2 regions of the Gottfriedia sp. NPDC058432 genome follow, and region 2 is predicted to be linked to the other one. Evidence: a T-box and tRNA genes for the amino acid it is inferred to sense, from the RefSeq annotation. Region 2 holds a T-box; the other holds one or more tRNA genes.
What was found. A T-box is a leader RNA that pairs with one kind of tRNA and senses whether it is charged. The one in region 2 lies ahead of asnS (asparagine--tRNA ligase), so its partner is inferred to be a tRNA-Asn.
Positions count from the first base shown of each region.

Region 1: it has a tRNA-Asn gene. The T-box ahead of asnS (asparagine--tRNA ligase) is inferred to sense a tRNA for this amino acid. The anticodon was not compared.

Region 1 covers NZ_JBHXLC010000008.1:84,836-88,259, reverse strand. Annotated here, with positions in the region: gene ACFWM3_RS10210 (MFS transporter) at 1-718, opposite strand, end outside; gene ACFWM3_RS10205 (superoxide dismutase) at 832-1,440, opposite strand; tRNA gene ACFWM3_RS10200 (tRNA-Ser) at 1,677-1,766, opposite strand; tRNA gene ACFWM3_RS10195 (tRNA-Met) at 1,779-1,855, opposite strand; tRNA gene ACFWM3_RS10190 (tRNA-Asn) at 1,868-1,942, opposite strand; gene ACFWM3_RS10185 (DUF1189 domain-containing protein) at 2,256-3,014, shown strand; gene ACFWM3_RS10180 (hypothetical protein) at 3,131-3,424, shown strand, end outside.
Region 2 covers NZ_JBHXLC010000010.1:129,381-132,804, reverse strand. Annotated here, with positions in the region: gene ACFWM3_RS12440 (alpha/beta hydrolase) at 1-777, opposite strand, end outside; gene ACFWM3_RS12435 (zinc ribbon domain-containing protein) at 795-1,040, opposite strand; T-box leader at 1,598-1,836, shown strand; gene asnS (asparagine--tRNA ligase) at 1,887-3,278, shown strand.

The sequences.
Region 1 (3,424 bases), on a different contig from region 2:
TAACAAACATAAAAATCCCTTCACGAATCCCTTGAAAGAAATTAGCATGTGTAACTTTTCGCCAATTTTCATTTAGTTTTCTTTCTAGAATGACGCGCTTAATATTGAACTCACTATCAAGTTCCCTTTTAACTAAGAAACAACTTAAGACAACTGCACATACAAATAAAATGACTGCAGCGAGGAACACAAAATGATAACCTTTGTTTCCTATCATTGAAGAAATAATCGCTCCAGCTATAAAGGGGCCAAGCATTCCCGTAAAAGAATTAATTAGACCTAAAAAACCATTAAAAAATTGTCTAGTTTCTGGTTCTGTTACTTCAAATGTTAATAAATTAAACGCTAAATAATAACAGCCATTCCCAATTCCCAAAATTGCTCCAATCATAATTGTTGCTAATAATGTTTTCGTTTCAAATAGTAAAACAACTATATAGAATACTGCCAAAAAAGAAATTCCCACTCTTAAAATGACAACCCGATCGATTGTTTTAGCTAATCTACCTGTAATTATGAATGTAAGAGCTTGAAAAAACGCAATCGAAAATTGATAAGAAGCAATTGGTAAATAACTATTTGATTGCTTCCATAAATAAACATTTACAAATGTGCTAGATAAAGCTGTCGCTAAAGTAAACAATCCACCTACACTCAGTAAAAGAATTAAGTCTTTATTTAAATCTACGTCACCTAATAAAAATTTCCACTTACTCATAATAAACTCTCCTTTGTCTCATGAACTAGTTTTCCGAGTAAATGAAAATTTATCCTTTTTTAAACATAAAAAAACACTACTTAATTAATTAAGTAGTGTTCATTTTTTATAAATTATTTAGCAGCTTGGTATAATTCTTCTACTTTATCCCAGTTTACTAAATTCCAGAATGCACCAACGTAGTCAGGGCGTTTGTTTTGGTAGTTTAAGTAGTAAGCATGCTCCCATACATCTAAACCTAAGATTGGAGTTTTTCCTTCCATTAATGGTGAATCTTGGTTAGCTGTGCTAGTCACTTCTAACTCACCATTGTTTACTACTAACCAAGCCCAACCAGAACCGAAACGAGTTAATGCAGCTTGAGTGAACGCAGCTTTTAACTCATCTAAGCTACCGAATTTAGCGTTAATTGCTTCAGCAACTTCACCAACTGGAGTGCCAGTGCCTTCTGGAGTTAATAAAGTCCAGAATAAGCTATGGTTAGCATGTCCACCACCATTGTTACGTACAGCTGTACGGATACCTTCTGGAAGTGCATCTAAGTTTGAAATTAATTCTTCAATTGAAGAAGCAGCTACTTCTTTACCTTCTAAAGCAGCGTTTAAGTTTGTTACATATGTATTGTGGTGACGAGTGTGGTGAATATTCATTGTTTCTTTATCAAAGTGTGGCTCTAATGCATCATAAGCATAAGGTAATTGTGGTAATTCAAATTTTGACATTTTTATTTCCTCCCAAAGATAATAGTGAATTTCAATTTAAAGTTATCAAATAAACTGAAAGATTTCAATAGTAATGCTCGAGAAAAGGGAAAGAAAGTAAAAAAGATTAATTTTTGGAAGAAAAATTCTGATTAAGCGAAGTGGATTATCGAAGATTTAAACTCATCATTTGTTAATTTAATAACCAAAACGAAAAAAGTCTTCAACATTATAGTTGAAGACTTTTTCACTAATTAAGGAGTAAGAGGGATTCGAACCCCCGCGGGCTGTTACACCCCTGTCGGTTTTCAAGACCGATCCCTTCAGCCGGACTTGGGTATTACTCCATAATAAAATATTGGTAGCGGCGGAGGGAGTCGAACCCACGACCTCACGGGTATGAACCGTACGCTCTAGCCAGCTGAGCTACACCGCCAAACTATAAAAATGGCTCCGCAGGTAGGGTTCGAACCTACGACCACTCGGTTAACAGCCGAGTGCTCTACCACTGAGCTACTGCGGAATAATTCACGTTGTCCTTAAGACAATATTTAATTTATCATGTTTTAAACTAAACGTCAACACTTTTTATTATTTTTTTCATTATTAATTTATATTAACTATTTTTTATTGAAAATAAATTGTTTTAACGATATTTAAAGCCAAACATAAATTCAATCCTTAAACCATTGTCATTCTCTTCTTATTTACTCTTATCATTTTAATTAAAGTTTAATATTCAATTTCCAAAAAAAGATTATAATATACAAAATAGCCCGAAAGTTACATAATAAATTTCGGGAAGTGAAATAACAATAATAAGAAAGGATGAGTTTATGAATATATTTAAACAATTTTGGTTTAGTTTATACTCTCCAAAAACAATATCAAGATATAGACTCCAAAAAATCGGTAAAACAATCTTTTTTCTTTTCCTACTAGCAATTTTATATACTCTTCCGGGATTCTTTTCATTAGTAAAAGATGTGAAGCTTCAGGTCAACAATGTTTCTGACTTGCTTAAAGATAATATTCAGTCGATTTCTTTAAACAAAGGATCTTTAACAATTAACGACAATACGCCGTTTGAACGAAATATCGGTGAATATAAATATGCTTTTTATCCAAATGAAACAGTTATACCTTCAAAATTAAAAAACGAACAGTATGCATTTGTTGTATTAAAGAATAGACTAGTTATTAAAAATGATAAAGGCGAACAAGATTATCCTTATCCTTCATTAAAATCTAAAGAAATACACAAAACGCAAGTTTCAAAATTTATTAAAAGTATAAAAGAAGCTCTTCCAGTATTCTTAATCGCATTATTTTTCCTATTTTATTTAGGTTCTTGTATCTTCATATTTATAGTTGCTACATTATTAGCGTTTTTAACAGCTTTATTTAAGTCGACTAAGCATTTGCCTTTTAGACAACGCTTTGCAATGGTTTCATATAGCTTAACATTACCTACAATTATCTATTTATTGCTAGGATTATTGAAAATAAATATCCCATTCCAAACTTTAATTTTTATTTTAATAACAGCTGGTATGTACACATTAACAATTAAAAACTTACCTTCTAAAAAATAATGTTTACTGAAGTGTGTTGCACACTTCTTTTTTTTGTTTTAAATTTTTTATTCCAAGCTCCTAATAGGAATATTCGTTGTGGACAAGCATATAGTCTACAAAAGGAGTGATTATTAATGAAAAAAATAGCTTTTTTACTTGGTTCTTTATTGCTTGCATATATAATATTCTTTGACCTTCAAGTAGGGACGATCCCCACTAAACATATTGCTACAGTAGCAAAAGCAACAAAATCAGAAAAAAAATCAACCTCACTTCCAAAATATGAAAAAATTCAAGTCAAAAACGGTGACACTGTTTTAGGTATTATCGAAAATCTTAACCCTGATTTTAACCAGCCAATCAGCCAAATTACAAAAGATTTTAGTGCATTAAATAATGGACTTTCACCTACTAAAATTCAAAGTGGA
Region 2 (3,424 bases):
GAATAATTTAAGTGTATGTGTAAATGGAATATAAGGGTCTGGTTTACTATGAACAAATAAAACAGGATTTTTAATATTATGTGTTGCCAGTAAAGGAGAAATATCTTTAATGAAAAATCCATTCCGAAGCTTTAACCAAATGCTAGAAACGGGAAGGATTGCCCATTTAGGAAGTTTATAATCCATTTTCAAACGATATGTAAGCTGTTCTTCGAATGTAGAGAACGCGCAGTCTGAAATATAGAAAGCTGCAGAATCCTCAACAAAACCAGCATATTGTAACATTGTACATGCTCCCATTGACTCTCCATGAATGCCAAGAACAATCTCACCTTTTAAATCCTTTAAATATTGAACAACAGATTGTAAGTCATATTTCTCATAATATCCATAGCTAGTTGTATGACCACCTGACTCCCCATGTCGCCTATGATCATAAGTAAGTACATTAAAGCCAAGCCTTAAAAATAGCTCAGCATATTTAATTGAGTTATTCTTATTAACCGTTACACCATGTGTAATAATGACCCAATTATTTGTATCAAAGGACTCAAACAAGTATCCCTTTAATTCGTATCCATAACGAGATTGGATAGAAAAGGGTTGTTTTTGAACAGAACGATACAATCCTTCATCAAATCGGAAATTTTCCAACTCGCGCTGATAAATAAACTCAAGAGAATTTGTTTTCATAAACAAAACTTGCTGCGTAAAATAGTAGCCAACTCCAATAAAATAAATAAGAAAAAGAACAGCTACAACAAGCCAGATCATCATAATAGAACCATCACTCTCTATCCGAAAAGAATATCAAGAATTGTCGTTAACTCACCACGGGTTTTACCTTCTAAAATTGAAGGATTATAAACCTCAACAAAACCGCAATTTAAACAAGAAACAAATAAAAAATGATTATAATCAATATCTAGTAATTTACTTAAACCTGAACCGGACATTGATACTTCTTTAGTTTTTGCGTGTGTATGTTTACATTTCGAACAAACAAATTTATCCCTTAACAATTCTTCAGCTCTAGCCATAAATTAAACCCTCCTTTTTAGTAAAGTGTATCATAGGAAAAAGAAAATTTAATAAAGGGATTTTGACAATTAAATTAAGAATGACGAGTTTATAAATTGAACATTGTCGCTTCATGTTCATAAATAATCCTTATAAGATATAAAAGGATTCATGAGTAGGAAAAAATACAAAATATGAAATATGCTAACCCATTAGGTGTTCATGAGTAAGTAAAGGGTAAGAAGAAGGAGTTTAGTTACACATAAGGTGTTCATGAGTAAGTAAAAAGGTAAGAAGATGGAGCTTGGTTACTCATGAGGTGTTCATGAGTAAGTAAAAAGGCAAGAAGATGGAGCTTGGTTACTCATGAGGTGTTCATGAGTAAGTAAAAAGGCAATAAGATAGGGCTTGGTTAATCAAAAGGCTCAAATGGAAAATGTTGTGTATCAGATCGATTTAATTAGGTTAAGCTGTTTAAAAGTATAGATTCCAATGAATATATTTTTAGGGACAACTAGACAAGAGATTATGATTTATGATAAATTATACAAGAAAAATTCCTTTAAAAACTACATATTTTAAATCGATGAAAAGGACAGTAGTTTTTGCTATATTCGATAGCGAGCTAGGGACGGTGGAAGCCTAGTGATGAAGCATGAATGAAGAACACCTTTGAGTTCTAACCGAAAGGGATCACTTAAGTAGGCTTAGACGTTACCAGCACGTTATTAACTGGGATAAGCAGTGTTAGCTTTAAAGTTGGTCATATTATGACAATTTGGGTGGTACCGCGGAAGTTAGTCTTTCGTCCCTTTTATAGGGATAGAAGGCTTTTTTTATTGGACATTAACATAAGGAGGCTAATTATGATAAAGACTGTAGTAAAAGATTTATACAGAAATCAAGAAAATTTTAAAGACCAAACCGTTCAAATTTCAGGATGGATTCGTACTCTTCGTGATTCTAAAACAATTGGTTTTATGGAGTTAAACGACGGTACATTCTTTAAGAGTGTACAAATAGTATTTGAGGACAATCTTGAAAACTTCAAAGAAATTACGAAGTTACCTATTAGCTCAACTGTTTTAATAGAAGGTGAATTTATTCCAACTCCGGAAATGAAACAACCTTTTGAAATTAAAGCAACAAAAATTGTGATTGAGGGATTATCAGATACAGATTATCCATTACAAAAAAAGAGACATTCTCTTGAGTATTTAAGAACAATCGCTCATTTACGTCCAAGAACGAATGCTTACTCAGCGGTTTTCAGAGTAAGATCTCTTGCATCATATGCCATTCATAAGTTCTTCCAAGAAAAAGGATATGTATATGTACATACACCAATCATTACTGGAAGCGATACAGAAGGCGCAGGAGAAATGTTCCGTGTGACTACAATGGATCTGAACCAAGTTCCAAAAGCTGAAGGCGGAAAAGTGGATGACGGCGCGGATTTCTTCGGTAAAGAAACTAACTTAACTGTAAGTGGCCAATTAAATGGTGAAGCTTATGCCCTTGCTTTCCGTAATGTGTATACATTTGGTCCGACTTTTAGAGCAGAAAATTCAAATACTGCACGACATGCGGCAGAATTCTGGATGATTGAGCCGGAAGTTGCTTTTGCAGAACTACCAGATATTATGGATCTTGGTGAAGACATGGTTAAGTTTGTAATTAATTATGTATTTGAACAGGCACCTGAAGAAATGGAATTCTTTAATAGTTTTATTGATAAAACACTTATTGAAAGATTAAAGAATGCGTTAGAATCTGACTTTGGTAGAGTTACTTATACTGAAGCTGTTGAATTATTACAGAACTCTGGTAAAAAGTTTGACTACCCAGTTGAATGGGGAACAGATTTACAAACTGAACATGAACGTTACTTAAGTGAGGAAATTTACAAGCGTCCTGTATACGTAACTGACTATCCGAAAGAAATTAAAGCATTTTATATGAGAGCAAATGAAGATGGCAAGACAGTAGCTGCGACAGACTTATTAGTTCCTGGTATTGGCGAATTAATCGGAGGAAGTCAACGTGAAGAAAGAGAAGACATCCTTGTAGAGCGAATCAAAGAACTTGGTATGAATGAAGAAGATTACTGGTGGTATTTGGAGCTTAGAAAATACGGCGGTACAAAACATTCTGGTTATGGAATTGGATTTGAACGACTTGTTATGTATTTAACAGGAATGAAGAATATCCGTGATGTAATACCATTCCCACGTACACCAGGAAATGCAGATTTTTAAATATAAAAATAAACAATAGGATGCTGCGGCATCCTATTGTTTTTATGAAGCACCAAAAGAATCTGAGTTTTAGCATTTGAAAAAAGAGAAATAGTAGTTTTATAATATATGTAAAGATGAAATACTTCTCTTTCTACTATAAATTA